One region of the Micromonospora sp. NPDC003816 genome, then DNA from elsewhere that is predicted to be linked to it. Evidence: riboswitches for the same ligand, from Rfam matches in the RefSeq annotation. Region 1 holds a riboswitch; each other region holds the start of a gene.
The links. A riboswitch is a leader RNA that binds a small molecule or an ion and turns the genes downstream of it on or off. The one in region 1 is predicted to bind cyclic di-AMP.

Region 1 (7,489 bases):
TGGGCGGCCTGTTCCGCCGCCCACTTCTTGGCGTACCCGTCCACCCGTCCGGTCAGCGTCACCACGCCCTCCGCGACGGTCACCCCGATCTCGTGCGGCCGGACCCGGGGCTCCCAGTCGAGTTCGTCGAGCACCGCGCTCCGGATGCGCTCGTCGGTGCGCTGGATCGTCGAGATGCCGACCATCTCCTCGCTCCTCTCGCGGTGGCGGCTGCGGACCGGTGCCGGTCCGCCGGGACCGAGCCTGGTCGAGGCGCGGGTGATCCGGCCTCACCCGCGTCGGGCGAGACGTCGCGCACAGGTGTTCTGGCGAGACGTCGCGCACAGCTGTTCTGGCGAGACGTCGCGCACAGATGTAAGGAAGGGTCCCCTGCTATGCACGAGGCGTTAGCAGGGGACCCTTCCTTACATCTCCGTCAGGTCAGCGGACCGGCGGGGGAGTCGGGGCGCTCGACGTCGACGAACTCGATGTCGTCGGTGGCCCGGTCCCGGCTGCCGGCGGCCCGCGCGGCACTGCCGGCGGCCCAGCCGATCGCGGCACCGACCAGGGCCGCGCCGATCAGCAGGGTCCAGGGCAGCGCGGGACGACGTCCGGCGAGCGCGTCGAAGGCCACGCTGGCCCGGTGCCGCGCCTCCTCGGCGGCCGATCCGACCAGGTCACCGGCGTCGTCGGCGAAGCCGGCCGAGGTGTGCCGGGCCGAACGGGCGGCGTCCCGGATGTTGTCGCCGGCCGAGACGAGGTGTTGCCACGCCTGGTCCGTGATCTGCTCCGGCTTGCTGCGACGGTCCAGCAGGTTGCTTCCGAACATGTGGTTCCCTCCTCGACAGTGCCGAAGCCGGTGGCCAGGTCAGACCTCGGACGTCGGCGGTTCGCCACCGACGCTGTGCCCCGCCGGACACCGCCGCAAACCCGCGTGCGCGTCGTCGGTGCCGCTCACGGTCGGCGCGCCCGGACGGTGCGGATCAGCTCGGGGACACCACCGCGACGACCGCCGCGCGGGCGAAGTCGTCGTCATCGTCATCGTCGTCATCGCCTCCGCCGCCGAACCCGCAGGCGAGCAGGAGGGCGAGCAGGGCGCTGACGCCGGCCAGACCGGCGAGCCTACGAAGCATCCGTCGTCCCTTCGTCGTGGTCGTCACCGGTGATGCTAGGCACACTCCGCCACCGGCACCGGACGGTCGCAGGTCAGGCCGCCGGATGTGGGGGCACGCCGGGGTGCCGGATATCGGACGGGCGAGCCTCGGCCCGCTACCCTGGTTCGTCGGTGCGAGCCCCGGTTCGCACCGAGTGATAGGACGTATAAGTTTGGATATGGGTGATTTGACATGCCGATGTCCGCGAATTGCTCATCCCGAGGGGTGGCGACCGAGGCCGTCGGAGGAATACTCTCGGTCGCGGCCCGCGTACTGATGAGGCGCCCGTCGTACGGGCGAGTGGAGGTGCTCGCGTGAGCCTGTCGATCCTGCAGACGGTTCGGCCCGGTGGTGTCATCGAGATCGCCCCTCGGGGCGAGATCGACGTCGACACCGCGTACGAGGTGAAAGAGGCCATCGCCGAAGTGCTGGCCAAGGGGCGGCCGGCCCGGATCGAGCTCAACATGCGGCTGGTCACCTTCATCGACTCGGTGGGCATCAGCGCGATGGTCGCCGGTTTCCAGACGGCTGAGGTCAGCGGCGTGAAGCTGATCGTCACCGAACCCAGCCGGTTCGTGCACCGACAGCTCTGGGTGACCGGGCTGCTCGGTCTCTTCGGCGCGCCGGAGCCGTACTACGCCGGCGCCGCCGCCACCCCCGAGGTCCTTCCCGGCGGCTGACCGTCAGTCGCCGTCGAGGCCGGACAGGTTCACGTCGGACACCTCGGTGACGGCGCGGACCGCCGTCACCGTGGCGTACCCGTCGGCGAGCCACGCCAGGTCGGTCCCGGGCTGCACCGACTGACCGGGCTCCTCCAGCGCGGTACGCACGAAACCGTGGCCGGACTCGGCAACGGTCATCTGCACCTGGCCGAAGGTCGCCAGCCCCGCCCGGCGTACGCCCCGCAGCCGCTCCAGCGGCACGTCCGGCGAGTTGACGTTGAGCACGCTCTCCACCGGTCCGGCGGTCAGCCGGGGGAGCAGGTCCAGGGCCACGTGGGCGGCGGTGTCCCAGTTCCGTTCGGCGTCGCGTACCCGGGCCGCGGCGGCCACCGCGGCGCCTCCGCTGACGGCGGTCGCCTCACCGACGGAGAGCACGTCCAGCGACACCGCCAACGCCCGGCAGCCGTTGGCGGCGGCGGTGAACGCCGCACCCACGGTGCCGGAGTGCAACACCGCCCGACCGGCGTTCGCCCCCCGGTTGATCCCGGAGAGCAGCACCGACGGCGGCGGCCCGAACGCGCCGTGCACGGCGATCAACGCGATGAAACCGGGGGACCCGCCGACCCCGAAAGCCGGCACCCCGGCCAGCTCCGGCAGCGGATGCTCACGGACCACCACCTGCCCGTCCTGCTCCAGCGCGCTCATCGCGGCGCTGGTGCCGCTCGCCTCCTCCAGCGGCGCGGCGACCACCACGTCCAACCCCCGGTCGACGGCGGCCCGGGCCAGCGCCTGGATACCCGGCGCGGCGATCCCGTCGTCGTTGGTGATCAGCACCCGCAGCGTCATGCGCCACCCACCCGGTGGGCCAACTCGTCGGGGGTGGTGCGTTCCTGCCGGCGGACTCCGGCGGGCTCCAGGCGTACCCGGTCCACCAGCCCGGTGATCGAGTCGAGCCGCCCGGTGCCCAGCCCGTGCCGGGTGACGTTGAGCGCGCCGGCCGCCGCGCCGGTCCGGATCGCGGTGCGTACGTCGCCGCCGCGCGCCACCACGGCGGCCACGCTGGCGGTCATCGAGTCACCCGCACCGCGCGGGTCGGCCGCCTCCAGGCGCGGCATCCGCACCTCGAAGACCTCGCCGTCGACGAGGGCCAGCGCGGGCTTGTCGGCGCGGCTGACCACCACGTTCTCGGCACCGTTGGCGTGCAGGTCGTGCATCGCCCGGGTGAGCTGCTCCTCGTCGTCGTCGGTCGCGAGGCCGTCGGCGATCAGCTCCTCGTGGCTGACCTTGACGAAGAAGACCCCGCTCTCCAGCACTGCCGTGAGGTGGTCGCCGCAGAGGTCCACCACGACCCGGCTGCCGTTGGCGCCGAGGTCGGCGGCGAAGCGGCGGTACAGGTCGGCGGGGACCAGCGACGGGTCGTTCGGGCCGCTCAGGATGCTCACCGCCGCGCGCAGTCCCTCGCCGAGCGCCAGGTTGTAGAGCTCGTCCAGCTCGTGCCGGCTCAGCGGCTGCCCGGTCACGTCGACGAGTTCCTGCCGGGTGCCGTCCCGGCGGTCGTGCACGTACCCGCCGCTGCCGCCGGAGTCCCGCGCCACCACCTTGAGGTCGACGCCCTCGCTGACGAGCAACGGCTCCAGCACCTGCCCGATCTCGCCGCCGAGCGCGGTGCAGAGCACCACGTCGACACCGTGGGACAGCACCATCCGGGCCTGCCAGACGCCCTGACCGCCGGGGTGCAGGTGCAGTTCCGGCGTCTCGTTGGGCTGGTCGATGGTGACCGTGAGCAGGGGGGTCGGCGCGAAGACCATCACATGGCCGGTCGCCGCGCTCACGACACACCGTCGCACTGGGTCCGCTGCGGTCCGCTCATAACCGTTCCTCCCGGTCGCCACGAAATGTCCGCTTCGATGTCGACGGTAACCAAGGTGGCGCGAGAGCGCGCGGCGACGGGCGGGTGGATTCGAGGCGGGCGCGTCGGGGTGCGGGAACGACGACGCCGGGTGGACCCACCCGTGAGGGCAGCCACCCGGCGTGTCGTGCGGGTCAGTACACCGAGAGGTGCACGTGGTTGGTGTGGTCGCTGGAGGGGTCACCACGCGCGCCGCTGTACGTCCGCCAGCCGCTGCTGGGCAGCCAGATCTGCTTGTACCAGATCACGTAGAGCACGGCGAGACGGTCGGCGTTGTTGACGTAGAACGCCGCCAGGTTGTTGCCGTACGTCCGGTCGCCGCCGGTGGCGGCCCCGCCGAAGCCGTTCTTCTGCGCCGCGAAGTCGCAGGCCCGCCCCTTCGGGTGCTCACCCGAGCCGCCAGCGCGGTAGCAGGAGACATACCGGGTGAAGCCGGCGGCCTTGGCCTGGTTGAGCGCGTGCAGGGTGCGCGGGGTGATGCAGCCGTTGGCCGGCGTGGGGTCGTTGACGCTGCACGACTCGGCCGGCCAGGAGCCGTTGGAGTTGCGGGGCGCCGGCTTGGCCGTGGGGCTGCTGGAACCGCCGCTGCGTGCCGGGGCCCGACTGGCCCGCTCCTCCGCCGCGGCCCGCTCGGCTGCCCGCTCCTCCCGTTCCTCGGCCACCGTCAGCGAACGCTCGGCCTGCTCCTTGCGCTTGGCCATCACGGCCACCTGCTTGCGCTGCTCCTGCACCTCGACGTCGAGGGCCTGCTTGGTCTTGCCGACCTCGTCCCGGCTGGCCCGCAGGTCGCGCAGGGCGCGCTCCTCGTTGGCCGCCACCGCGTCCAGTGCCGCCGCGCGGTCCATGAAGCCGGCCGGGGATCCGCTGTTGAGCAGCGCCGACGCGGCACCGAGTCGGCCGCTGCGGTACGCCTGCGCGGCGATCTCGGCGACCTTGGTGCTGCGTTCGGTGAGCTGGCCCTCGGTCGTGGTGAGCTGCTCGGCCAGCTTCTTCTGCCGGTCGACCGAGCGGTCGAGGGCGGTCTTGGCGTCGAGGTAACCCTTGCTGGCCGCCTCCAACTGGGCGCGCAGCGCCGGGGTGCCGCCCTCGTCGCCGACGTCACCGGGAGCCGCGGAGGCGGCGCTGAACGGCGCCAGCGCGGCGCCCAGGGCAAGGGCGAGCCCCGCGGCTATCAGGGCCGCCATACGGGCGGCCGGTCTCACGGTTGCCACTGCTGGCATGCACATGTCCTTCCGTCAGCCGCCGACCGGGTTAGCTGACGGGTTCGGGACGGAAGATCCCTACCGCTGGACGCGGATGCACCCCTGGAACATGGTTCCCCGGTTCGCCCTGGCGGGCGATTAGGCGGCGGTCACCGCCGGCACCGTCGAGTGCCGCCTGGCGGAGGCCGGGTCCGAGCCTACCGGTGCTGGTGGGACCCGTGCAGCCGGTGTGACTCCTGGTGTTCCCCTGATCACGAGTAAACCAGACATAAGGTATGTTTGTTGCTTTTTCGCCAAGCGAGGTCGGTGGCCTCCGGGCTCAGCCTGTCGGTTCGATCGTGGTCAGCCGCTGGGTGGCCCGGGACAGGGCGACGTAGAGCGTACGGACACCGGAGCCGGGATCGGCGCGGATCTCGCCGGGGGCGACCAGCACCACGCCGTCGTACTCCATGCCCTTGGCCTCCAGGCTGGTCACCACCTGGAGACGCTCGCCGCCGAGCCCACCCAGCCAGGCCGCGACCTCGTCCCGACGCGGCACCGGCGTGATCACCCCGACGGTGCCCTCGACCTCGCCGAGCAGCGCGCTCGCGGCGGACGTCACGCCGGCCGCCAACTCGGCCGCCGGCACCACCAGATCCACCGGGTCGACCCCGGTGGTCCGCACGGCGGTGGGCAGGGACAGGTCCGGGTACGCCCGGCGGATCTCGGCCGCTGCCACCGCGAAGATCTCCGCCGAGTTGCGGTAGTTCGTGGTGAGCGTGAACCGGTGCCGCCGACGACGACCCAACGCCTGGTCCCGGGCCCGGGACAGCTCCTGCGGATCACCCGTCCACGCGGTCTGCGCCGGGTCGCCCACCACCGTCCACGAGGCCAGCCGACCGCGCCGGCCGATCATGCGCCACTGCATCGGTGACACGTCCTGCGACTCGTCCACCACCACGTGCGCGTAGTCGCGGTAGTCCTCCGGCCGCTCCCGCGCCGCCTGGCGGGCGGCCCGCTGCCGGTCGGCGTACGTGCTCAGCTCACGAACCCCACCGGCGAGCTGGAACGGGTCGCGCTTCTGGCGGGCCGGACGCACCGGCTTGCCGAGCAACGCGTCCAGCTCGTCGAGCAGCGCCGCGTCGGCCACCGTCGGACCCTCGGCGGCCAGCCCCCGGTACGCCTGCTCCAGCAGCCGGATCTCGGCGCGGGACAGCAGCCCGGCGGCGTACCGGCGCAGCCGTTCCGGATCGGCCAGCCAGCCGAGCACGTGCCGGGGATGCAGGCGGGGCCACCACGCCTTGAGGAAGTCCCGGAAGTCCGTCCGGTCGATCAACTCGTCCTCGAAGGCCCGCTGCTCGGGCAACCGGGCGACACCCAACCGGCGGGCCTGTGCCCAGAGCGCCGCCAGGACGCCGTCGAAGCCGGCCCGGCGTACCTCGTTACGCCGCGCGCCCCGGGCCAACGCCCGTTCCCGGATGGCGTCCAGCTCGGCCCGCTCCAGCCGCAGCAACTGCCCCCGGTAGAGCAGCCGCAGCTCGGGCGGGGAGTCGGGTACGCCGTCCCGGGCCGCCCGTTCCAGCAACCGGCGCATCCGCAGCGACCCCTTGACCGCCGCCACGTCGACCGGGTCGGTGCGGGTGGCGACCAGCCCGGGAAAGAGCGTGCCCAGCGAGTGCAGCGTGGCGGTCTCCTCGCCGAGGGACGGCAGGACCGAGGCGATGTACTCGACGAAGACCGAGGAGGGGCCGACCACCAGGATGCCGCCGCCGGCATACCGGCTGCGGTCGGAGTAGAGCAGGTACGCGGCGCGGTGCAGCGCCACCGCCGTCTTGCCGGTGCCCGGCCCGCCGGAGACCAGCGTGACCCCGGAACCGGGGGAGCGGATCGCCTCGTCCTGCTCGCGCTGGATGGTCGCCACGATGTCGCGCATCCCCCGGCCGGTGGCCCGGGACAGGTTGGCCAGCAGCGCGCCGTCGCCCACCACCGCCATCTCCGCCGGTGCGGCGTCCGGGTCGAGCAGGTCGTCCTCGATCCGGGTGACCCGCTCCCGGCTGGACTGGATCGTCCGGCGGCGTACCACGCCGAGCGGCTCGGCCGGGGTGGCCTGGTAGAAGGGGGCGGCGGCCGGGGCACGCCAGTCGACCACCAGCGTGGCGGCGTCCTCGTCGCGGATACCGAGCCGCCCGACGTGGAACACCTGCCCGTCGCGCAGGTCGAGACGGCCGAAGACGAGCCCCTCGTACTCGGCGTCGAGCACGTGGCGGCGCTGCGCGGCGTGGAACACCATCGCGTCCCGCTCGACCAGCGCGCCGAAGTTGCCGACCCGGGCCAGCCGGTAGCCGTCCCGCTCGGCGCGGACCGCCGCGCGTCGCAGCTCGGCCAGTCGTGCGTACACCCGGTCGAGATGCCGCTGCTCGACGGCGATCTCCCGGTCCAGGGTGCTCTGGTCCACCGCTTCGTTCTCCTCGTCACGCCGGCCCGGCCAACCGCACGAGATTACGCCCCACGTCGCGGGCGCGCGGAGGCACCGTGTCCGGGTGCGATCTCCAGTGCGGTGTCCAGAAACGTTCACCGGGCCGCGCCGGGTCCAGACGACGACCG
Region 2 (7,489 bases), on a different contig from region 1:
GCCGCTGGCCAGGTCGACCCGGACGTCGTCGACGCCGGGGAGCGCGCCGACCTCGGTGCTGACCGCGTTGACGCAGTGGCCGCAGGTCATGCCCTGCACCTGGTACGTGGTGGTGACCATGGCAACTCTCCTCTCCAGGCCCGTCAACCCGGGCCGGGCACCCCGTCGAATACCCTCGGGGGGTATCTACAACCGTGACCGTACCATACCCCCCAGGGGTACGTTATCCTCGTGTTCATGAGCACACCCGCGCCGATCCGCGGCTACACCGCCAGCAAGGACCAACTGCTCGCCCGACTACGCCGGGTCGAGGGGCAGGTACGCGGCGTCGAGAAGATGGTCGACGAGGATCGCTACTGCATCGACGTGCTCACCCAGATCTCCGCGATCCAGGCCGCCCTGGACAAGGTCGCCCTCGGCCTGCTCGACGGGCATGCCCGGCACTGCATGCACGAGGGCGCCGCCGAGGGCCGCGCCGACGAGATGGCCTCCGAGATGATGGCCGCCGTCGGCCGTCTGATGAAGCGCGGCTGACCCGCCCCACCAGCACGCCCGCCTCGGGTGTCGGCTCCGACGCCCGGCATCCGACACACGCTCGCGACCTGCGTTCCGATGCCGACCTGGCTACCATTCGCCACGATGGCCAGCCGATCCGGAGACCTCCCGGCACCCGCCCGCCGTCGGGCACGCACCACCGCCGCAGCAGCCCTCCGGCGGCCCGCCGCCATACCCCCACGGGGTGCCGCAGTCCCGCCACAGCCCTGCTGCGGCCCGGCAGTCCCGCCGCAGCCCTGCTGCGGCTGCCGAGAGCCGGCCCCGCCCTCACGGTACGCAGCCATCCTGCCACGCTCGGGCCATTCCGGATGCCCGCCGCCGTGGCCGACCGGCGGCGCTGAACCATCTCGCCCGCCGGTACGTAGTTCGCCTTGGAATCGTTGGGAGACAATGAATGGGCGCCGACCACACCCGTTCCGCTCCGCCCACCCCACCCCGGGTGCGGCGGATCCTCATCGTGACGGTGGTCCCCCTCTTCCTCGCCACCCTGGTCGCCGCGCTCGTGCTCTGGCCCTCGGACCCGCCCCGGCCCGAGGCCGCCGACGACCTGCCCCGATACCACGGCACGGTCACGCGGGTGGTGAACGAGCCCTGTCCACCGAACCCGGTCGTGCCCGAGGGCACCCCGACCACGGCCGGGCAGCAGTGCGGCACGGTCACCGTGCGGGTCGACAGCGGCCCGGACGAAGGTCAGGACGTGCAGACGCCGTTGCCGGACGGGCCGGGGGCACCCCGGGTCAGCGTCGGCGACGCGATCATCCTGGTCTCCCTGATCGATCCCGAGGATCCCTCGATCAGCAGCTACAACATCGCCGAGCACCAGCGGGGCAAGCCGCTGATCTGGCTCGCGGTGCTGTTCGCCGCCGCCATCGTGGCCTTCGGACGGCTGCGCGGCCTGGCCGCGCTGGGCGGTCTGGCGGCCAGTTTCGCCATCCTGCTCACCTTCGTGCTGCCCGGCATCAGCGCCGGCCAGCCGCCGCTGGTGGTGGCCATCGTCGGCGCGGCACTGATCATGTTCGTGGTGCTGTACCTGACGCACGGCATCTCGGCACAGACCTCCGTGGCCGTCCTCGGCACGCTCGGCAGCCTGGTGCTCACCGGCCTGCTCGGGCTGGCCGCCACCCGGGCCACCCACCTGACCGGTTTCGGCAGCGAGGACGCCACCACGCTCTCCATGTTCCGGGGCGACGTCGACCTGCACGGCCTGCTGCTCGCCGGCATCATCATCGGCTCGCTCGGCGTGCTCGACGACGTCACGGTGACCCAGGCCGCCGCGGTGACCGAACTGCGGCACGCCAACCCGAGCTTCACCCGCCGGGAGCTGTACCGCTCGGCGACCCGGGTCGGCCGGGCCCACATCGCCTCGGTGGTGAACACCATCGTGCTGGCGTACGCGGGCGCGTCGCTGCCGCTGCTGCTCCTGCTCACCGCCGACACCCGCGCGCTCGGCCAGATCGTGACCAGCGAGTTCCTCACCCAGGAGATCGTCCGCAGCGTGGTGGCCACGCTCGGGCTGGTCGCCGCCGTACCGCTGACGACCGCCCTGGCCGCGCTGGTGGTCACCGCCGGGCGGCGGGACACGCCGGAGCCCGGCGGACCCGGCGGCCACGACGACGGGCCGGACGGCGACGGCCCCACCCCACCGACTCCCCGGCCCGGCTCGGACCGGTCCGAGGCACTGCACGCACTCAGCACCGCGCGTGCGCGTGACACATCCCCCGCCACCGGTTCGCGGTGGCCCGATCCGGACAGGAGCACGGACACCACATGGTGACACCCCGCAGCGTGACCGCCCCTGCCGACACGGTTCGTGCCCGTGTCGTTGGTCACCCATCGCGATTACGAAATGACGCATCTAGTCAGGTTCGGGGCGTAGAGACCGACATGGACTCTCGGGTAACCTCACTGCCGGTCACCGCCGAAGGCGCGCAGCGGCGCCTGCGGTGCCACCGCCCAATCGCCGCGAGGCGAGCCGGGGACCCAGGTAGGTGGGGTGAATCCGCGTCAGCGGTAGGGGCCACTTCCGTTCCGAACCCGTCAGCTAACTCGGTCGGCGGTCGATGGAAGGGAAAGAAGTGACGGCACCCCTACGCCGCTGGATGACCCCCGTGGTGGCCGTGTTCGCCGCGTTCGCCGTGTTCGCCGGACCTCTGCCGGCCATGGCCGCGCCGAACCCACCCAGCCCCGCCGAGCACGACGACGACCCGCCGATGCTCAACGACCTGATCGAGTCGGCCAACCGCGACTTCTCCAAGGCCAAGAACCAGCTGGAGAAGTCCAAGAAGCGGCAGCTCAAGCTCGACGTCGAGTTGCGTCGCGCACAGGCCGACCTCGAAGCGCTCAGGCCGCAGGTCGCCGAGATCGCGACGCAGTCGTACCGGACCGGCCGGGTCGGTGCGATAGCGATGTTGTTGCAGAGCAACGCCCCGGACTCGTTCATGGACCGCGCCTCCGCCCTCGACGAGTTGAACCTGTTCAACGACAAGAAGTTGGGCGAGGTCAACGCGATCCGGGAGCGCGCGGACCGGGCCAAGCTCGCGTCCGACGCCGAGGTCCGCGAGCAGCAGAAGCTGACCAACGACATGGCGCGTAAGAAGACCGAGGCGGAGAAGTCGCTCCGCCTGGTCGGTGGCGAGAGCCTGACCGGTGGCCTGGTGGCCGCCACCTCACCGGTCGCCCGGGTGGCACCGAACCGCGCGTCCGACGGGAGTTGGAAGGCGGAGTCGTGCAACCAGAACGACCCGACCACGTCGGGCTGCATCACGCCGCGCACGCTGCACATGTACAAGGAGGTCAAGCGGGCCGGCTTCAACCGCTTCGTCGGCTGCTGGCGGCCCGGTGACAAGTTCGAGCACCCGAAGGGCCGGGCCTGTGACTGGTCGTTGCAGAACAGCGGGTTCAGCCCCTGGCACAACGACGACACCCGGATCTACGGCAACAACCTGGCGGCCTTCCTGGTCCGCAACGCCGACCGGCTCGGCATCTACTACGTGATCTGGAACCGGCAGATCTGGTTCCCGACCGAGAACCGGTGGCGGTCCTACAGCGGCCCGTCCAACCACACGGACCACGTACACGTGTCGCTGCTCTGAGCAGCGTCCCGGCGACCTGAGAGGGCCGCTCCGCCGTCTGGCGGAGCGGCCCTCGTCGTCCGTGTCGGTGGGCGGCCCGAGGGTCAGCCCACCGGAGTGACCACGCCCGCCATCTCGGCGGGTTCCGCCGCGACGGTCCGCACCTCACCGGCGGCCAGTCGGTAGGACATGCCCACCACCGCGCACCCGCCGGCGGCCACCTCGGCGGCCAACGCCTCGGAGGACTCCAGCATCGCCTCGACGGTCTGCGCGATGTGGATGTCGACGATCGCGTCCAGGTCGTCGATCCCCGCCCGCTCGGCCCGGCGCAGGCTGGGCACCACCGCGTCCACCACGGCACGCAGGTGGCCCGTCGGCGCGGTCCCGGTGGCCGCCGCGGCACGGGCCGCCTGGACGGCACCGCACGAGTCGTGCCCGAGCACCACCACCAGCGGGGTACGCAGCACGCTCACCGCGTACTCGACGCTGCCCAGCACCTCGGGGCCGATGGTGTGGCCGGCGGTGCGGACCACGAAGAGATCACCCAACCCACGGTCGAAGATGATCTCCGCAGCCAACCGTGAGTCGGAGCAGCCCACGATCACCGCGAAGGGGTGCTGCTCGGCGGCGACGGCGGCCCGGTGGCTGGCGTTCTGGTTGGGGTGCCGGAGCGTGTCGCTGACGAAGCGGCGGTTTCCGGCGACCAGTTCGGCGAGGGCGCGCTCCCGCGAGCCGGGAAGGTCAGCGGTCAGGTACTCGCGTTCGGGACCGGGCTGCGCTCCGATCGTTCCGGGTCGACTCATCCGGCGTCACCTCGCCTCTCGGTGGAATGCCTGGTCATCCCGGCCGGCGCTGGCCACGGGCTGCCACCAACCGTCACACGCAGCGCAAGGCGCGTCAAGCTATGCGTGATCTGCATTTCATGTATTCCAGAACGCTTGCCAACCGGCGCGGGCGGGTGCGGGCGCAGCCCGAGTACGTCAGGGGCAGGCCATACGATGGCGGGCATGGCGACCTCAGACGAGCGAGAAAGCACCCGGAACTGGACTTTCTTGACAAACCACGCGCACGTGCTGCTCGCCATCGCCCGCAACCCCACCGCCCGGCTGCGCGACGTCGCCGGTGAGGTCGGGGTCACCGAACGCGCCGCCCAGGCGATCGTCGCCGACCTGGAGGCGGGCGGCTATCTGCACCGCACCCGGGTCGGCCGCCGCAACGAGTACACCCTCAACCCGGCCGGGCGGTTCCGTCACCCGGCGGAGGCCGACCGCCACATCGGCGACCTGCTCGCCCTCTTCACCGACGCGCCCTCGACCGCGAGCGGCGATCGCTGACCGTCCACAGTCGACGACGTGGCGTGGTTCACCGACCCGACGGGGGCTGCGCCAATGCGTTCTCCGCACCGAAACGATAGGTTGAACACGTGTCGTCCGCCGTGCTCGCCCGTCCCCTGTGGCCGGCGACGCTGCGTACGCTGCGGGAGCTGACCCGGCTGGCACTGGCCGCCCTCGTGGTGGCGGTCGGCCTCGGCACGGCCGTCGCCGACCTGCCACTGCGCCCGACCGACGACCAGCCGACCCATGCCGTCGCCGACCATCGCGCCTGGTCCGTCACCGCCGACGTGCCGACCTGGCCGGGCACGGTCGCACCGGTCACCGAGCACGTGCGGGCGTCCGCCGCGCTGTCGACGTCGCCGACGCAGCCCACGGCGCCGACCGCGCCGCCGGCCCACCCCGAGCCCGCCGCCGAGTCCGGCTCGGCCGGCACCACCACGGTCCACCGGCCCGCCGCGCTGCGGCTCGCCGTCGGCCACGGCGAGCCGCTCCGTCGCGGTCCACCGACGGCCTGACCGACGGCCCGCCCCCAGGACGCCCTCCGGCCCGCGCCCGTCCGCCGACCCGGCCCCGACCTCGATCCCGACCGACCGTCGCCGAGCGTCCCGGGCACACCGCCGTCGCGGACCCGTCCGGCCCCGCCGCCGTCCTGTCGCCGCCCTCGGCGACCACAGACCTTGCCCAGTCGACGACCCTCATCCGACCGCGAGAGGTGTTGATGATGCGAACCGCTCTCTCCTACGTCCTGCCCGACGTCCCCCGGGCCGCCGTGATCTGGCTGACCCTGCTGGGCGTGGTGATCCTGGCCCTCGCCGCCCTGCTGCTGCGCCCCCGACGACTCCTGCGCTTCGACGCGGGCGCCCGGATCCGCGAGGCGGCACTGCCGAGTCGCACCGAGCACACCGAGGAACAGCGCGACCAGGACCGCTGGGCGGAGGAGGTCGCCGTCGCCGCCGACCGCGCCGACGCCACGGCCCGCCGCCGCCGCGAGGAGTGGCTCGCCGCGCAGGACGAGGCCGAACAGGCGTGGCAGGCGTACGAGACGGCGGAGGCGGACGTCCGCCGACTCACCGCCGCCACCGGCATGCCGCTGCCGCAGACCCCGCGCACCCCCGCCGAGTACGCCGACCGGGAGCGCTGGCTGCACCGGGCGGCGATGGAGGCGTACTGGCGGCGGGAGCTGTCGGTGGAACAGCTCAGCGACGTCTTCGCCCACCGGGGCTGGGACCCGCGGCGGCACCCGGTCGAGCAGGAGCTGGCGCTCCGTCGGGCGGTACGCGACCACCTGTTCGCACGCCAGCAGACGGCCCACGCCCAGGAGCAGGAGCGCTGGCGGGCCGCCGAGCTGGCCGTCGCCGCAGCCCGCAGCCTGCGCGACGAGGCGCTCTCGGCACTGCTGCCACAGGTCGAGGAACGCGAGTCGGTGCTGCCGTTGACCGCGCTGGGTGGGGTCGAGCAGACCCGCGAGATGCCGACCGTGGTGCGCGGCCGGGCGGCTGCCGCGTACTGACCGGGTCTGCCGCGACAGGCAGATAGCGCGAACCTCCCCCGGCCCGTCGGGCGGGAACCTAGCGTGGGACCGGTGTCGGACGGACACCGGCCGGGTACGACCTCGCCGGGAAGAGGAGGCCGACGTGGTCGCACGGGGTGACGGGCGTAAGCCCGAGGAGTCGACGCGGCGGAGTGCCGGGCCGAGACAGACCTGGGCGGCTCTGCCCTGGCTGGTGCGCACGGCGGTGGTCTGGAGCGCCTGCCTGGTGGTGATCGCCGCCGGTCTCTACCTGCTGGCCCGGATCACGATGCTGGTCACGCCGCTGGCCATCGCGCTGGCCGTCACCTTCTTTCTGGCCGCACTGCTCGACCCGGTCCAGCTCGCGTTGCGCCGGCTTCGCCTGCCCGCCGCACTGGCCGCGCTGCTCACCGTCCTGCTCCTGCTCGGCGTCCTGTCCGGCGTGGGCGTGCTGGTCTGGAACATGACCGCGGGCCAGTTCAGCGAGTTGGGCGACGAGTTGCGGCAGGGCCTGGAACGCAGCCGCGACTTCGTCACCTCCACGCTGCCGGTCACCGACGCGCAGCTCGACGGCCTCGTCGACCAGCTCCGCCAGGCAGTCAGCCAGCAGGAGGTCGACCCGGTCGCCAGCGCGCAGACGGTGGCCGAGGTGTTCGGCTCCGTCCTGCTCGCCCTGGTGCTGCTCTTCTTCCTGCTGAAGGACGGCCGGTCGATGTGGCACTGGACGTTGCGCCGGGCGGGCGGGCCGAACCGGGAGATCGCCGCCAAGGCGGGTCGGGTCGGCTGGCGCACGCTCGGCTCGTACAGTCGGGGCACCATGCTGATCGCGGCGATCGACGCCATCGGCATCGGTCTGGCGCTGGTGCTGCTCGGTGTGCCGCTGGCCTTCCCGTTGGCATTGATCACGTTCATCGGCGGGTTCGTGCCGATCATCGGCGCCACCGTGGCCGGCGCGGTCGCGGTGCTGGTGGCGCTGGCGGCCAACGGCCCCACCACCGCCCTGCTCACTCTGGGCGCGG
Region 3 (7,489 bases), on a different contig from region 1:
TCGCGAGAAGGCCAAGCGCAAGATCGTCGCGACCTGTCCGCACTGCTTCAACACCCTGGGCAACGAGTACGGCCAGCTCGGCGGCGAGTTCGAGGTGGTGCACCACACCCAGTTGCTGGCGCACCTGGTCGCCACCGGCAAGCTGACCCCGGTGCAGCCGGTCGACGGCGGCGTCACCTATCACGACCCGTGCTACCTGGGCCGACACAACCGGGTCTTCACCCCGCCACGCGAGGTGCTGGGCAGCGCCGTCGGCGCCGACAACGACCTCGTCGAGATGCCGCGCAACAGCGAGCGTTCCTTCTGCTGCGGCGCCGGTGGCGCGCGCATGTGGATGGAGGAGCGGATCGGCAAGCGGATCAATGTGGATCGGGTCGAGGAGGCCATGTCCACCGGTGCGAAGACCGTCGCGGTCGGCTGTCCGTTCTGCTCCACGATGCTCAGTGACGGAGTGAACGGCAAGGGCGCCGGCGACCAGGTCGAGGTGGTCGACGTGGCCAGCGTGCTGCTGCGTTCGATCAAGCCGGAACAGGCCCGGGGCGCCGAGGAGGGCGAGCCGGTCGCCGGTTGACCAGCGCGAACGTCGGGACGTGTCGGGCATCTGTACGGATGCCGACACGTCCCGATTTTTATATTGGCGTAGATAACTGTAACGAATTGGTCGACACCCTTTGTGTGCGGTCGGTCGCACAAAGGTGAATGAGCCGTTGGTTGCCTTGATTCCGCTGCGCGCCTTCCCTAATGTGGGGCACCGACCGCCGTGGTCGTCTGTCTCGCCCCTTACCGCTAGCGGGACGCCCGGTGGTCGGTCGCAAAGGAGTCGGTGCCGGTGGCAACCATGCCCCTCCATCGTCATGCGCCGGGACGTTCCACCCCCGTGCGCGGGCTGCGCAAGGCCGCTCGCCGCCTGGTCGTCCTGGTCGCCGCTGCTGCGGTCGGTGCCGGCCTGGTCGCCGCGCCCGCGTACGCCGCGCCGTCGGTGGACGAGATCGAGCGCCAGATCGACAAGCAGTGGCAGCAGCTCGAACCCACCATCGAGCAGTTCAACAAGGTGCGCTCGGAGCTGAGGGTCAACCGCGAGAAGGTCGACAAGCTGGAGAAGAAGATCCAGCCGTTGGCCCTGGAGACCGAGTTGGCGATGAACCGCGTCGCCGGTCTCGCCTCCCGGTACTACATCACCGGCCCCTCGCAGGAACTCGGCGCGGTGCTGCTCAACGCGAAGCCGGACCAGCTCGGTGAGCAGATGGCCCTCCTCGACCGGCTCGCCTGGGAGGAGCGCCGCCAGCTCGAGGGCGTCATGAAGATCCGCAAGAAGTACGACGACCAGAAGGCCACCCTCGACGCGCTGATCGTCGACCAGGAGGCCAAGCAGAAGCAGCTGGCGGCGAAGAAGAAGCAGATCGACGCCGAGATCAAGCGGCTGGAGCGGTCCCTGCCGGTCACCACGGTCAAGACCACCAACTGCCCGACCATCAACGGCGTGGTCAGCGACGCGGCCCGGACGGCCATCCGGACCGCCTGCGCCCAGGTCGGCAAGCCGTACGTCTGGGGCGCCACCGGGCCGAACTCGTTCGACTGCTCCGGTCTCACCCAGTACGCGTACCGGGCGGCGGGTATCTCCCTGACCCACTTCACCGGCGCCCAGTGGCGCGAGGGCAAGGCGATCTCGCGGGCCGACGCCCGCCCCGGTGACCTCGTGTTCTTCCGCAGCGACGTGAGTCACGTCGGGATCTATCTGGGCAACAACACGATGGTGCACGCGGCGCGTGCCGGTGTTCCGGTCAACGTCTCGCCGATCACGACGATGCCGGTCGCCGGCTTCCGTCGACCAGGCTGACGCCTGAGCGCGTACGCAGGAACCACGGAAGGCCCTCGGTCAAGCGACCGGGGGCCTTCTTCGTTGTCGGATTAATGCACCGAGAGTGACGGTGTGGGTGTGTTGCGTATTGACGCCGGTCGTCCCTACGCTGGGCAATCGTCGGCCCGCTGGCACAACCGCCCATCCGGGGCGGTGACGGTCCGACACCGCCGAGTCGCTGTCCGAGCGAGCCGGGGACCCAGGTTTCCGGGGTGAGTCCGCGATGGTCGCGGTAGGGCGTCCCGGGCGCCCGAACCCGTCAGCTAACCCGGTAGGCGGTCTGGGAAGAAGGAGTACGCAGCCCGGTGGCACACCATGCCCCGCGGCCACCGTCGTACCGGCCGGGGACATCCGGCCCGACGACGGCTGCGCCGCGATTCCGCTGGTACCGCTGCACCACCGCACTCGCCGCACTCGCCGCGACCGCCGTCCTGCTGACCGGTGGCGCGACGGCGGCCCACGCCGACCCGACCGTCGACGACATCGAGCGCCAGATCGACGAGGACTGGAACCGGCTCGAAGCCGTCATCGAACGACACAACGCGACCCGACAGGACCTGGCCGGCACCCGCCGGGAGGCGGACGCCCTGACCGCCCGTATCGCCCCGCTGCAACTGCAGGTGGACGAGGCGATGAAGCGGGTCGGCGCGCTGGCCGCGCGGGCGTACCGGGGCGAGCCGGTCCGCGCCGTGAACACGTTGCTGGGCAGCCGGTCCCCGAGCGAGGTCGTCGCCCAGCTCGGCCTGCTCGACCGGTACGCCCGATTCCAGCAGGAGGACGTACGCCAGGCGAGTGAACTGCGGGACGAACTCGCCGCCGCCCGAGCCGGACTGGACCGCACCATCGTCGAGCTGACCCGTACCGAAGCCGACCTGGCCGCGAAGCGGCGGCAGATCGACACCGAGATCGACCGGTTGCAGCGGTTGCGGCTGCGGGCGTACGACGACGGGGGTGGTGGTCCGCTGCGGCCGGCGCCCTGTCCGGCCACCTACCCGGGTGGCCCGGCCGGCGAGGCGGTCACCTTCGCGTGCGCCCAGATCGGCAAGCCGTACTCGTGGGGTGCCGAGGGGCCGCACGCGTACGACTGCTCGGGGTTGATGTTGGCCGCGTGGGCGCGGGCCGGGGTGTCGCTGCCGCACAACGCGGCGCGGCAGCGGCAGGTCACCGCCTCGGTCAGTCGCGGCGACCTGCGCCCGGGTGACCTGGTCTTCTACTTCCGCGACCTGCACCACGTGGGGATGTACGTCGGCGGCGGCTGGGTGGTGCACGCCTCCCGTGCCGGCAAGCCGATCGCGATGAAGCGGATGGACACCAGTCCGATCCACAGTTTCGGTCGGCCCGGCTGAGTCCTCGGGCGGACGACCACGGGCCCGCGTCCGCGCGGCGCGGGCCCGCCGGTGGTCAGCGGGTCGGCCAGGTACGCCAGTTCTGCCAGGCACGGCTCGGCGTCGGGCCGCGCTGCCCCTGGTAGCGCGAGCCGTAGACGAGCGAGCCGTACGGGTGCTCGGCGGGCGAGGCGAGCCGGAAGATGCAGAGCTGACCGATCTTCATGCCGGGCCAGAGCATGATCGGCAGGTTGGCCACGTTGGACAGTTCCAACGTGACGTGGCCGGAGAAGCCGGGGTCGATGAAGCCGGCGGTGGAGTGCGTCAGCAGGCCGAGGCGACCGAGGCTGGACTTGCCTTCGAGCCGGCCGGCGAGCTGGTCGCCGAGCGAGATCACCTCGAGCGTGGAGGCGAGCACGAACTCGCCTGGGTGCAGCACGAACGGCTCGCCGTCGGGCACCTCCACCGGCGAGGTGAGATCGTCCTGCTGGGTGGCCGGGTCGATGTGTGTGTAGAGGTGGTTGTTGAACACCCGGAAGAGCTTGTCCAGGCGTACGTCGATGCTGGACGGCTGCACCAGGGTGGGCTCGAAGGGCTCCAGCGCCAGGGTGCCGGCCTTGATCTCGGAGACCAGGTCACGGTCGGAGAGCAGCATCGCCACACCATAGCGGCCGGTAGTCGTGACCTGCGTGTCGGACTACCTGCTTAGAACGTATGTTCGATAGGATGTCGGCATGGCTTCCTGGTCCGATTTCGCCGTCGACGAGCCCCGACTCGCCGACGGGATCCGCCTTCTCATGCAGCAGTACGGCCCGGGCTTCGGCTACCTGGCCACGGTCCGCGCCGACGGCGGGCCCCGGGTGCACCCGGTCTCCCCGGTGATCACCGACGACGGTCTGTTCTGCTTCGTGATCGACTCGCCGAAGCGGCGCGACCTGGAACGCGACGGGCGTTACGCGCTCCACTCGTTCCCGGCGGAGGAGAGCGACGACGAGGCGTACGTCGCCGGCCGGGCCCGACCCGTCACCGACGACGCCACGGTGGCCCGGTTGGCGCTCGCGGCCCGTGCCGCCCCGCACGCCGACTGGCGCCTGTTCGAGTTCACCGTCGACGTGGCGATGCTCGCCCGGCACGAGCGCGCCGCCACCGGCGGGCTGGTCGGTGAGCCGGCCGTGCAGGTCTGGCTCGACCCGGCCGGTGCCACTCCGCAGGCCGCCCGGCCCACGCCCCACCGGACCCGTGCGGCCCGACATGTCCGCGCCGCCTGAACCGACCGGTGCCGGTCCCGCCTGACGACGGGACCGGCACCGGAGGTACGCGCCGACGGCTGCCGCGCTACGCGCGGTACGTGTTCCACGCGTTGATCATCCGGGTCGCCTGACCCGGGGTGAACTGGTACATGCAGGTGTCGTACGTGTAGTCCATGAAGTTGGTGATCGGGTCCAGCCCCGCGGTGGAGCAGGTGTCCCGACCGGTCGGGCACTGGTAGGCCGGCGACGCCTCCGCCGGAGTGTCGGAAACCTGGTCGCCGCTGCCCGAGCAGCCGCCCTGGAACGTGTGGTACAGGTTCAGCCAGTGACCGACCTCGTGGGTGCCGGTGTCACCCTGGTTGTAGTTGGTGGCGGTGCCACCCGGCAGCGACTCGCTGAGCACGACCACGCCGTCCATCACGTTCAGCGTGCTCTGCGGGAAGGTCGCCCAGCCGAGCAGGCCCCCGCTCAGCTCGCCGAGATAGATGTTGAGCGTGCCCTTGGTGCCCTGCCGGAGCTGGGTCTTCATCTGCCGCTCGGCCGTGGAGCCCTGCCGGATCGGATACCACGACGTGTTGGTGACCCGGTTGATGCTCTGCAACTGGAACGCGAAGGCGGTGGCGGCACCGCCCGTCGCACCGGCGAACGACTGGTTCAGCACACTGATCTGCGACTGGATCATCGAGTCGGGGATGTTCCCGCCGGCCCGGGTGGTGTCCTTGCGGATCACGTGCACCACGACCGGGATGGTGACCGAGGCCGCGGCGGCCTGGGCGCTGAGCGTACGCTGGCCGACCCGCTTGGCCCGCTCCTGCAACAGGTCGGCGAACTCCGACTCCCGCTGGTGCAGTTGAGCCATGGTCAACTCGTTCGGGTCGTGCTTGACGACCGCGTCGCCCCGGACCCGGGCCGCAGTGCCCGTCGGGTCCTCACACACCTCGTCGGCGGAGACGGCGGCAGCCGTCGGAATGGCGGCCGTGGTGGCCGCCGGCAGCAGACCGACCGTGGCCACACCGAGCGCCACCGCCAGCGACGTCGATGCGATGCCGGCGATCCGCCGGTTCAGCAGGACGGGACGGAGTCCCATAAGCCCACCTCTTTCTGGCGACGCGACCGGGGGTTGTGTCGCGTCGTGCGGGAAACGTGGGGCAGACGTTACAACGCATCGACAGATTTGAGAATGGCTATGTGTTGCCGGCGTGCAACTTCTTGCGGAGCGTGCGGAGGCGGGCCGGGCAGGGTGGCCGGCGGGGGTGGCTGGGTGCACCGGGGCGACGGCTCAGGTACAGTGGTGCCGCTTGCGGGTGTAGTTCAATGGCAGAACATCAGCTTCCCAAGCTGACAGTGCGGGTTCGATTCCCGTCACCCGCTCCAGCGTGAAGCCCAGGTCAGGATGCGCTCCCGACCTGGGCTTCATTCATGCCGACCGCTTCTCGGGCATGCTGTGCCTGCTGCGCGTCAAGGCGCAGAGCAGTCGATAGGCGAGGTCGACGGCGCGTTGCTCCCGTCTACGTGAGCCCCAGAGTCGGTTGATGGTCGCCAGTTCGGCGCGGACGTCGGCCCGGGTGTTTAGAGCTAGGCGCCGGTCTCTGACCCAGATCGCGCCTGCGGCTCTCATTGATCAAGGAAGCGCGTCATGGCATCGCGCATCTGCCGGTTCGGATCACTTGGTATTAGGTCAGGTTCGGAGGACGTGTGGCTGGCAACGAGTTGAGCCACGGTCGAGGTCGGGCGCTTCCGTTCGGCTGGGTATCGGGCCGGAGACTGTTGCCCTGTCGGTCTTCCTCGACCCCCTCGCGAAAGGGTGGGAAGGGTGGCAGGGCGTCCGTACCTGGAGGTCTATGGAACGTGAGCTTTGCTGGAGGCTGGCGAGGAGATGACCCAGGTGGCTGCCGAGATCAGCAACCTGCTTTGGCTGTAGCGGCCCCTCCCCGCACATGCCATGAGCGTGTCGTACGGAGCTTGTCTGAGGTGAGGAATGCGCGCAGACTATGGCAGACGGAGCGCCATAGAGTGCTGCATGAGGAGTCAGGCCGTGGTCAAGGTGCCACAGTCGCGTATCGATTGGAACCTTCAGCGGTTTCGGATCGCGCTGGTCGACCTACGCGACCTGTTACGCCAGGCTGACACCGAGCACTGGGCACAGTGGGCGGACCGAGCGCTTACCCGCTTGGATGCTGGCGATGTGACTGGCCTCGATTACTGGATGGATGCATACGGCGGGATGGGGAGCATCAGCGATCTGTCGATCATCGGAAGCGGCTCGCTGTCGCCGGATCGAGAGCGGGCTGTCTCCGAGCAGATCGAGGAGCTGCGAGGGCTGTGTTACGGCCTGGCCGCGCAGCTCAAGGCCGACATTCAGGAGTCTCGGCAGCAATGACTGCTCGAGCATGCCCGATCCAACGGTCGACGTCCGGCGTTGCAGACGGCGGCTACCACCGACGGGGCGAAAGCACGGCCAGGAGATGACGGGCCGATGGGTAGGGCTGAGCTACGAGGGCACGATCGTCACCGGGTGGGGCGGAATGGCGCACAGTGAGCAGGAAGCCCGCGCCACCATAGACAGGCTCAGGGACGGGGGAGATCGCAGGTGACTGACGTCGTTGAGGTGATCATTACCGGGCCGGACGCCGAGTGGCTGGCAGCCTTCACGCGCCGCCTGGTGGACGACCGTCTGGCCGCCTGTGGACACCACCTCGTTCCGATTCGCTCGATCTATCGGTGGCAGGGCACGGTCCACGACGAACAGGAGGCGCGGGTGGCGCTGCACACCCGGGCGAGCCTGGTCGACCGCATCACCGCCCGTGTGAACGCGGAGCATCCGTACGAGGTGCCCTGCGTCATCGCCCTGCCCGTGAGCCAGGGGAATCCCGCCTACCTCCGATGGGTGCTGGATGAGACAGAACCAGCGTGAGCATTTCATCGTGGTGAAGGTTGTCGCTCCGAGCTGTTGATCTGAAGTCGGGTTGAGGTTCTAGCCTCAGTCTGACCGATTTCCGGCACGAAGGAGGGCGGCATGACCGTCGTCTACCGAGTGGACAAGTTCGACGTCCCGG
Region 4 (7,489 bases), on a different contig from region 1:
GCAGTTCTTCTTCATCCTCAGCGGCTTCGTGCTGGTCTGGTCGGCCCGGGTCGGTGACTCCCGCCGCAGGTTCTGGCGTCGTCGGCTCGCCAAGATCTATCCGAACCACCTGGTGTTGTGGGCGCTGGCCATGCTCGCGGCGCTCTGGTTCGCCGACCCGATCAACCCGGTGGCCGCGCTGGAGAACCTCTTCCTGCTCCAGGCATGGGACCCGCGACCGGGCTACTTCTACAGCGTCAACAACGTGAGCTGGTCGCTCTCCTGCGAACTGTTCTTCTATCTGTGCCTGCCGTTGGCGTTGCCGCTGATCCGACGGGCCAGGCCGTGGATGCTGTGGGCCGTCGTGATCGCCATGCCGTTGCTGATCCTGGCGCTCTGGCCCGGACAGCAGTTGGTGCCGGAGCAGAGCCGGTGGTGGTTCGCCCAGATCTTCCCGCTGGTGCGGTCGCTGGAGTTCTGGATGGGTGTGGCCGCCGCCGAGCTGATGCTGCGCGGTCGCTGGCGCGGGCCCCGGCTGCCGCTGGCCACCGTGATCTTCGTCGCGACCTGGGTGGCGGCCTCGCAGTGGATCCGGGCCGAACTCTGGGCGGCACTGCTGTCGGTGGCGTACGTCCTGGTGATCGCGGCGGCGGCCGACGCGGACGTGCACGGTCGCCGTTCGCCGCTGCGTTCCCGGCTGATGGTCTGGCTGGGCGAGGTCTCGTTCGCCTTCTACCTGGTGCACGTCTTCGCGATCATGACGATCCTGCGGCTCACCGGAGACTGGGGCACCGGCCTGCCCGGCTGGTGGGGAGTACCGGCGGTGATCGGGTTCCTGCTGCTCACCCTGGCGCTGGCCGCGTTGCTGCACCGCTACGTGGAGCAACCGATGATGCGCCGACTCGCCCCGAGCCGCGCTGCCGCCGGCCCCGCCGCCCCGCCTGGTGGCGGGTCCGCCGAGCCTGCGGGACCGTCCGCAGATCCGCCCGCCGGATCGCCCGCTGGCCCGCCCGCCGGGCCGCCGAGGCAGCGGGTGCCGGGTGACGAGCCGAGTACGGCAGGTCTCCGCGACCGGGACCGCTGAGTCCACCGTGGACCGTTGTCGTCGACGCCCCGACCTGCTGTTTCGTGTGCCGATTACGGCGCGTCGTCTACCCGACACGCCCGCCGCCGATGCGGTGCGACAGTGGTGGCGGTAGCGTGACCGGGTGCTTCCCGTCGCGCCCGCCCGTCCCCTGTGGTGGCTGGCGCGCTGGGCGACGCGACTGCTGACCGGGTTCGCGGTCGCCGCCGCGTTCACCCTCGGCACCTGGGCGATGCCCGCACAGGCCACCCCCGCACTGGCCGCGCCCGCACCGGCCGCGCCCGCACTGGCCGCGCCCGCACAGGCCGCGCTCGTCGGGCACCCCGTCGCCGGCCGGTTCGGGTCGGCTCCTCTCCTCGTGCCCTCGCCCCGTGCCGACTGGCGCCCCTCGTCGACGGGTGCGCTGGTCACGGTGTCCGCCACGGGGGCCGTCGACCGCGCCGACGCGCTCGGCGTACCCGGGCTGTCGCCCGAGGCGGGCCTGGCGCAGCGGCCCGCCGTGACGGCGGTGGTGGGCGGCCCGGCGGCGTCCCTCCCGACGGCGGTCCCGCCGGGTGCCCACGGTGCCCGCGCCCCACCCGGCGACTGACCTCACGCCCCGCTGCGGCACACCGACCGGACTCCGCCGCAGCCCGTCCCGCAACGCCCGGGACCTCTGCCCCGCGAAACATCCCGTCACCGCCCCGCCCGGTTCCGACGCACCGCAGTCGGGGGACCGGGTGCCGGCGGCCCGCTGTCAGCGCACCACGGCCCACGAGGTACCGCCATGGAGAAGACCGTCCTCTACCAGTTCCTGATCGAGGTGCCCCGGGCCGCCGCCATCTGGTCGGTGCTGCTCGTGCTCGCACTGGGTGTGCTCACCGTCCTGGTCGCCCGGCCCGAACCGTCCGGCCCCGACGAGACCGGCCCCGCCGACGACCCCGCCGAGGCCGAGACGGCCGACCTGCGCCGCTACGCCGGTGAGGTGGCGGTGGCCGCCGCCGGGGCCGCACAGAACGCCGCCCGGCGGCGGGACGCGTGGCGTACCGCCCAGACCGCCCTCGACCGTGCCTGGGCCCGCTTCGACGAGGCGGAGAGCCGGGCCCGACGGCTCGCCGGGACCACCGCGCTGCCCGCCCCCCGCACCCCCCGCACCGCCAGCGAGTACGCCGCCCGGGAACGCTGGCTGCACCACGCCGCGATGGTGGCGCACTGGCGCGGTGACCTGTCGGCGCGGCAGCTCACCGACGTGCTGGCCCGGCGGGCCGGCTGGGACCCCCGCCTGCACCCGGCCGCACAGGAGGTCGTGCTGGCCCGGGTCGTCCGGGACAACCACCGGGCCACCTACCGGGCCGCCGCCGAGCGGGAACGGGCCGCCTGGCGGGAGACGGAGCGGGCCACCGAAGCGGCCCGGGTGCTCTCCGCCGAGGCGTACGCCGCCGCGCAGCGCCTGCGACCGAACCCGGTGCCGGCACCCGCCGTGACCACCGCCGCGCGTCCGGCCGCTGCGGCCCTGCGCTGGCGTCCGGCGCGCGTGGGGTGACTCGGGCGAGACGCGCGGAGCCCCGGTAATCCGGCCTGATCGGGTGAGCCCGGTCACACCGATCGCCGGAACGGACGGTGGTGCCGCAACCGCCCGAGACGTGACGTGATGTCCGGAGGCATTGTCCGGGGGTGGTCCGGTTGTCACCGCCCGTTACGTCGATCACCGTCGGTCCTGTTGCGGGACATCGATGACCGAACGCCCGAAAATCACTGAGCTGGATCATGTTTGCGCAGGTCAGAGCGGGTTGGCAGGGCAATGACCGACCAGTAATGTCGGCCCGTCCGATGCGGTAACCGATCGCAGGAGGCGACGCCGCATCGACCCGCCTAATCGTGGTCTCACGAACCGGGGACCCACCGCACCTCTGGGGTGAATCCGCGAGCCTCGGCTCGCGGTAGGGCCAACTTCCCGCCCGAACCCGTCAGCTAACCCGGTCGGCGGTGTCGGAAGGAGCTTTCCTCTCGTGCATCCCCTTGTGATACCCCTCTTGTTCCTCCACGGCACTGCGGTGCCCGCGCTCACCGGGCCGTCGGCCGCGAGCTGACTGCGGCCCCCGCCCGGCCCCGACCGGGCGAAGCCCCTCGCACGGCCCGTCCGCCCACTCGGGCGGTCCTCGGCATGTCCTGTCGAGCTGACCGCCGGAGCGGATCGCCGTGCCTCCCTGAGCCCCCGTGGAGGACTCCGTGAAGCAGACCCTGACACGCCAGCTACGCCGGCTGGCCACCGAACGCCCCTACCAGGTCGTCGCCGCCTCGGCCGCCGCGCTGGCGCTGGCCACCGGCACCGGTGCCGTACTCGTCGGCACCGAGGACGCCCCGACGACCGCGCACACCACGACCGCCGTCGCCGAGATGCGGGGCGACACCGTCGCCTCCCGCGCCGACACCCGCGCGGAGCCGACCCCGTCGACCCCGCCGGGCAGCGCGGCCCCGAGCAGCGCCGCACCGTCACCGTCGCCCTCGCCCACGCCGAAGGCCACCTCGGCGGCCCCCTCGCCGGTGGCCGTCAGCGAGAAGACCGCACCGAAGCCACCGACGCGCAAGGTCCTGGACTACGACTTCCAGGCCCAGACCACCGGCTACTACTGCGGCCCGGCCGCGGTACGCAACGCGCTCAGCGCCGCGGGGGTCGACCGTGACCAGGACACCCTGGCCGCCCAGCTCGGCACCACGTACGCCGGCACCAACTCGGCTCTGGACACCACCCGGGTGCTCAACGCCACGCTCAAGGGCGAGCCGTACTCGACCACGATGCTGCGGGGCGGCTCGGCCACCCCGACGCAGATGGACCAGCTCCAGGCCGACGTGGTGGAGGCGATCACCGACGGGCGCGGTGTGGTGGTGAACGTGGCCGGCAGCGCCACCGACACCGACGGTGGCTGGCACTCCTTCCCCGGCGGCCACTACGTCGCCGTGGTCGGTTACGCGGACGACGGTCGACTGGTCAAGATCGCGGACTCGGCCGACGCCTCGTACTACTCGTACTGGATGAGCACCACCGACCTCGCCCACTGGGCCGCCACCCGCGGCTACTCCTCCTGAGATGTAAGGACGAGATGTAAGGACCGGATGTAAGGAAGGGTCCCCTGCTATACACCAGGCGATAGCAGGGGGCCCTTCCTTACTTCTCGGTCTACAGGTCTGACCAAGTACGCCCACCGCTCACCACGGCCGCTGCTGCGCGCTCAGGGGGCGGTCGGCAGCGCCGCGTCGTCGGTCGTGGTCCGTGGCGCCGGGGCGGTCCAGGCCGGGTCCAGTTCCCGCCGGGCGGCGGAGAGGAACGCCTCGGCGTACGAGTCGGCGGGGAAGTCGCCCAGGTAGCGCCGTCGGGTCGCCCAGCGTGCCTCGGCGAGCGGATCGGTGTCGAGCAGCCGCGTCAGCACGTCGTCCAGGTCGGCCATGTCCCGCCGCAGCACGTAGCCGGTGGCGGCGAGGGGGAACCGTTCGACGAACCGGTCACCGTCGACGCCGGTGTCGGTGACCGCGTAGGGCTTGCCCGAGTACAGCCAGTCGGAGACCACCCCGGAGACGTCGGAGACCAGCGCGTCCGCCCGGTTCACCGACTCGGCCAGGGTGAGCCGGCTGGCGGCGGCGCCGAAGACGTGCTGGCGGCCGGTGCGGGAGCGGTCGGCGGCGAGCAGTTCGTGCAGCCGGGCCAGGCGACGGGCCGAGCCCGGGTGCTGGTTGGTGTAGGGGTGGGCGCGCAGGATCACCGTGGCGCCCCGGTCGAGCAGCCGCCGCAGCAGCGTCTCGGCCATCGGCAGGGAGCAGTAGTCGGCGTCGGCGTGGTGGCCGGTCCAGGTGGGGGTGTAGAGGACCGTGGGGTTCGTCAGCCCCCGGGTCGGCTGGTGGCGTACCTCGATCGCCTCGACCTGCGGGCGGCCCACCACCACGAACTTCTCGGCCGGGATCTCCACCCCGGCGCGGGCGTACCGGTCGACGGCGGCCTCGCCGGCCACGAAGATCCGGTCGAAGATCGCCGACACCGGGTTGGCGCTGGGCGCCTTGTCGCTGTCGCCGTGGTGCAGTTGGACGTGGGTGAGCTGGGTGAATCGGATGCAGTGGCTGTTCTTCGCGCCGTGGTTGACGTAGAACGCCACCCGCAGGCTCGGCACCAGCACCTCGTCCATGGTGCGCAGGGTGGGGCAGTAGACCACCGGTGCGGTGGTGGCCGCCGCGACGGCGGGCAGGAACTCCGGTTCCCGCAGCATCACCACGAACGGCCGTCCGATCCGTTCCAGGTACGGCAGCCACATGGTGACCTGGTACTCCGAGCCGGGCGGGGCGGAGAAGTGCAGCACGAACTCCGGCTGGTGCCGGCGTAGCGCCCGGGTGACCGCCGACCCGCCGGCCGTCGGCCGGAACCGGCGGCGGGCCAGGTCGAGGGCGACCGCCCCGGCGGCGGCACCGACCGGCAGGCAGACCAGCAGGGCGACCACGGCGGGCAGCCCGGCCAGGGCGGCCACGGCCAGGGCGGCGAGCAGCCCCGCCACCGCGTCGTCGAGCCGGGCGGCGACCTGCGGCACCCAGGTGCGTACCGGCAGGTTGGCGGCGCGGATCTCCAGGTTGCCGGCGGTCCGCAGCGGCCCGGTGACCAGCACCAGCCCGAGCAGCACGAGGGCGGTGACCGCCAGGATCGGGTCGAAGCCGCCGTCGAGCTGCCGGGCGTAGCCGACCAGGATCCCGGCGGCGAGCAGGGCGGTCTCCGCGACGCTGTCGGCGCCCGGTCGGACCCGGCGCTCCCAGACCGTGGCGGCGAGCGCGGCCACCGCCAGCCCGAGCCCCCAGGCGGTCGCGCCGGTGAGCGCGAGCACCAGGAACGCCAGGACCGCACCGCCGGTGGCCAGGCCCCGGGCGGCCAACTTCGTGACCAGGTCACCACGCATCTCGGCGCTGCCTTCGTGCTCGTCGTCGGCGGGTCAGCCGACGCGGGTGCCGCTGCGGGGGGCGTCGGCCTGGGTGGGTACCGGGGCGGGGGTCGACGCCTCGCCGGGCGGCCGGCGTACGTCGATGACCTGGCCGGTGAGTTCCGAGATCAGCACGTCCAGCGAGGCCTGGGCGACGGTCTCGGCGGCGAGCAGGGTGTTCTCGGGCTCCGCGCCGAACGCCTTGGTCCGCATCGGGGTGGCGGTCCGCTCCGGGTTGATGATGTTGACGCGTACGCCGAACTCGGCCCACTCGTCGGAGAGCGCCTGGGTGAGGTTGACCAGCGCGGCCTTGGTGGCCGAGTAGAGCGCGTAGTCGGCCCGGCCCCGGGTGTACGAGCTGGAGGTGTAGAGCAGGAGCTGGCCCTTGGTCTGCTGGAGGTAGGGCAGGGACTGCCGGGCGACGGTCACCGGGCCGACGAAGTTGACCTGGAGCACCCGGTCGATGGTCTCCTGGTCCATCTCGGCCAGCGCGCCCTTCTCCAGGATCCCGGCGGTGACCACGACGTGGTCGATCCGTCCGGTGGCCTCGAAGGCGGTCCGTAGCGCGGCCTCGACGTCCTCCGGCCGTTCCACGTGCGTGCCGGTGCTGGAGCGGCTGAACGGGAAGACCTGGGCGCCGTGGCGGCGGGCCAGCTCGGTCAGGTCGTGGCCGATGCCGTAGCTGCCGCCGAAGACGACGATCGTGCGGCCGGTGACCTCTTCGCTGTACGACCGGTGGTCGGTGAGCCGGGGCACCTTGGCGGCGGCGAGCTGGAACAGCTTGTCCGCCAGGTGCACGTCGACCGGGTGGGTGACCTTGATGTTCTCGTCCGAGCCGTCGATCACCTTGATCGGCACCTCGGGCAGGTAGCGCAGGACGACACCGCAGTCGTCGGTGGCGGCGAAGTTCGGGTCACCCTCGGCCAGCCGGTACGCCTCCCGGATGGTGGTCGACCGGAACGCCTGCGGGGTCTGGCCCCGGCGCAGCGTGGCGCGGACCGGGATGTCGGTGATGCACTCGTCCTCGTCGACCTGGATGATCGTGTCGGCCGACGGGATGGCCACGTCGACCGCCGCGTACGTCCAGAGGGCGTTCACGCACTCCCGGACGATCCGGCCGCTGAGCAGGGGTCGTACCGCGTCGTGGAAGAGGATGTTGCAGTCGGCCTCGCCGACGGCGTCCAGCGCGACCCGGGTGGTGGCGTTGCGGGTGTCGCCGCCCTCGATCACCTTGGTGACCTTGCGGAAGCCGGCCTTGTCGACGATCCGCTGCGCCTCGTCGACGTGCCCGGTGGCCATCAGCACGATGATCTCGTCGATCTCCGGCGCGGCCTCGAAGACGGCCAGGGTGTGCTCGATGATCGGCTTACCGGCGATCTTGAGGAGCTGCTTGGGGATGCCGAGGCCCAGTCGCGTGCCGGTGCCGCCGGCCAGCACCACGGCCACCGTCCGCGAGGGTCGCCACGGTGCCGGGCTCTCCGGCGGGCTGCCCGGG

Region 2: another riboswitch for cyclic di-AMP. It lies ahead of ACFYTT_RS08540 (hypothetical protein); the one in region 1 lies ahead of ACFYTT_RS24565 (hypothetical protein).
Region 3: another riboswitch for cyclic di-AMP. It lies ahead of ACFYTT_RS10535 (NlpC/P60 family protein); the one in region 1 lies ahead of ACFYTT_RS24565 (hypothetical protein).
Region 4: another riboswitch for cyclic di-AMP. It lies ahead of ACFYTT_RS14430 (C39 family peptidase); the one in region 1 lies ahead of ACFYTT_RS24565 (hypothetical protein).

The regions. Positions count from the first base shown of each region.
Region 1 covers NZ_JBIANP010000009.1:77,760-85,248, reverse strand. Annotated here, with positions in the region: gene ACFYTT_RS24595 (BON domain-containing protein) at 1-185, opposite strand, end outside; gene ACFYTT_RS24590 (hypothetical protein) at 416-808, opposite strand; gene ACFYTT_RS24585 (hypothetical protein) at 963-1,112, opposite strand; gene ACFYTT_RS24580 (STAS domain-containing protein) at 1,448-1,813, shown strand; gene surE (5'/3'-nucleotidase SurE) at 1,817-2,641, opposite strand; gene ACFYTT_RS24570 (1-phosphofructokinase family hexose kinase) at 2,638-3,603, opposite strand; gene ACFYTT_RS24565 (hypothetical protein) at 3,839-4,924, opposite strand; cyclic di-AMP (ydaO/yuaA leader) riboswitch at 4,929-5,061, opposite strand; gene ACFYTT_RS24560 (HelD family protein) at 5,226-7,340, opposite strand.
Region 2 covers NZ_JBIANP010000002.1:597,305-604,793, forward strand. Annotated here, with positions in the region: gene ACFYTT_RS08525 (heavy-metal-associated domain-containing protein) at 1-120, opposite strand, end outside; gene ACFYTT_RS08530 (metal-sensitive transcriptional regulator) at 238-534, shown strand; gene ACFYTT_RS08535 (YibE/F family protein) at 950-2,329, shown strand; cyclic di-AMP (ydaO/yuaA leader) riboswitch at 2,496-2,627, shown strand; gene ACFYTT_RS08540 (hypothetical protein) at 2,631-3,647, shown strand; gene ACFYTT_RS08545 (carbonic anhydrase) at 3,731-4,429, opposite strand; gene ACFYTT_RS08550 (MarR family winged helix-turn-helix transcriptional regulator) at 4,625-4,960, shown strand; gene ACFYTT_RS08555 (hypothetical protein) at 5,050-5,475, shown strand; gene ACFYTT_RS08560 (hypothetical protein) at 5,682-6,470, shown strand; gene ACFYTT_RS08565 (AI-2E family transporter) at 6,595-7,489, shown strand, end outside.
Region 3 covers NZ_JBIANP010000002.1:1,010,173-1,017,661, reverse strand. Annotated here, with positions in the region: gene ACFYTT_RS10545 ((Fe-S)-binding protein) at 1-571, shown strand, start outside; gene ACFYTT_RS10540 (NlpC/P60 family protein) at 824-1,837, shown strand; cyclic di-AMP (ydaO/yuaA leader) riboswitch at 2,017-2,151, shown strand; gene ACFYTT_RS10535 (NlpC/P60 family protein) at 2,164-3,204, shown strand; gene dcd (dCTP deaminase) at 3,260-3,838, opposite strand; gene ACFYTT_RS10525 (pyridoxamine 5'-phosphate oxidase family protein) at 3,918-4,451, shown strand; gene ACFYTT_RS10520 (zinc metalloprotease) at 4,519-5,520, opposite strand; tRNA gene ACFYTT_RS10515 (tRNA-Gly) at 5,734-5,807, shown strand; gene ACFYTT_RS10510 (DUF6228 family protein) at 5,966-6,313, shown strand; gene ACFYTT_RS10505 (DUF6966 domain-containing protein) at 6,469-6,813, shown strand; gene cutA (divalent-cation tolerance protein CutA) at 7,024-7,347, shown strand; gene ACFYTT_RS10495 (antibiotic biosynthesis monooxygenase family protein) at 7,450-7,489, shown strand, end outside.
Region 4 covers NZ_JBIANP010000003.1:786,017-793,505, forward strand. Annotated here, with positions in the region: gene ACFYTT_RS14415 (acyltransferase) at 1-1,063, shown strand, start outside; gene ACFYTT_RS14420 (hypothetical protein) at 1,188-1,652, shown strand; gene ACFYTT_RS14425 (hypothetical protein) at 1,830-2,585, shown strand; cyclic di-AMP (ydaO/yuaA leader) riboswitch at 2,902-3,043, shown strand; gene ACFYTT_RS14430 (C39 family peptidase) at 3,260-4,129, shown strand; gene ACFYTT_RS14435 (CDP-glycerol glycerophosphotransferase family protein) at 4,273-5,973, opposite strand; gene ACFYTT_RS14440 (bifunctional cytidylyltransferase/SDR family oxidoreductase) at 6,007-7,489, opposite strand, start outside.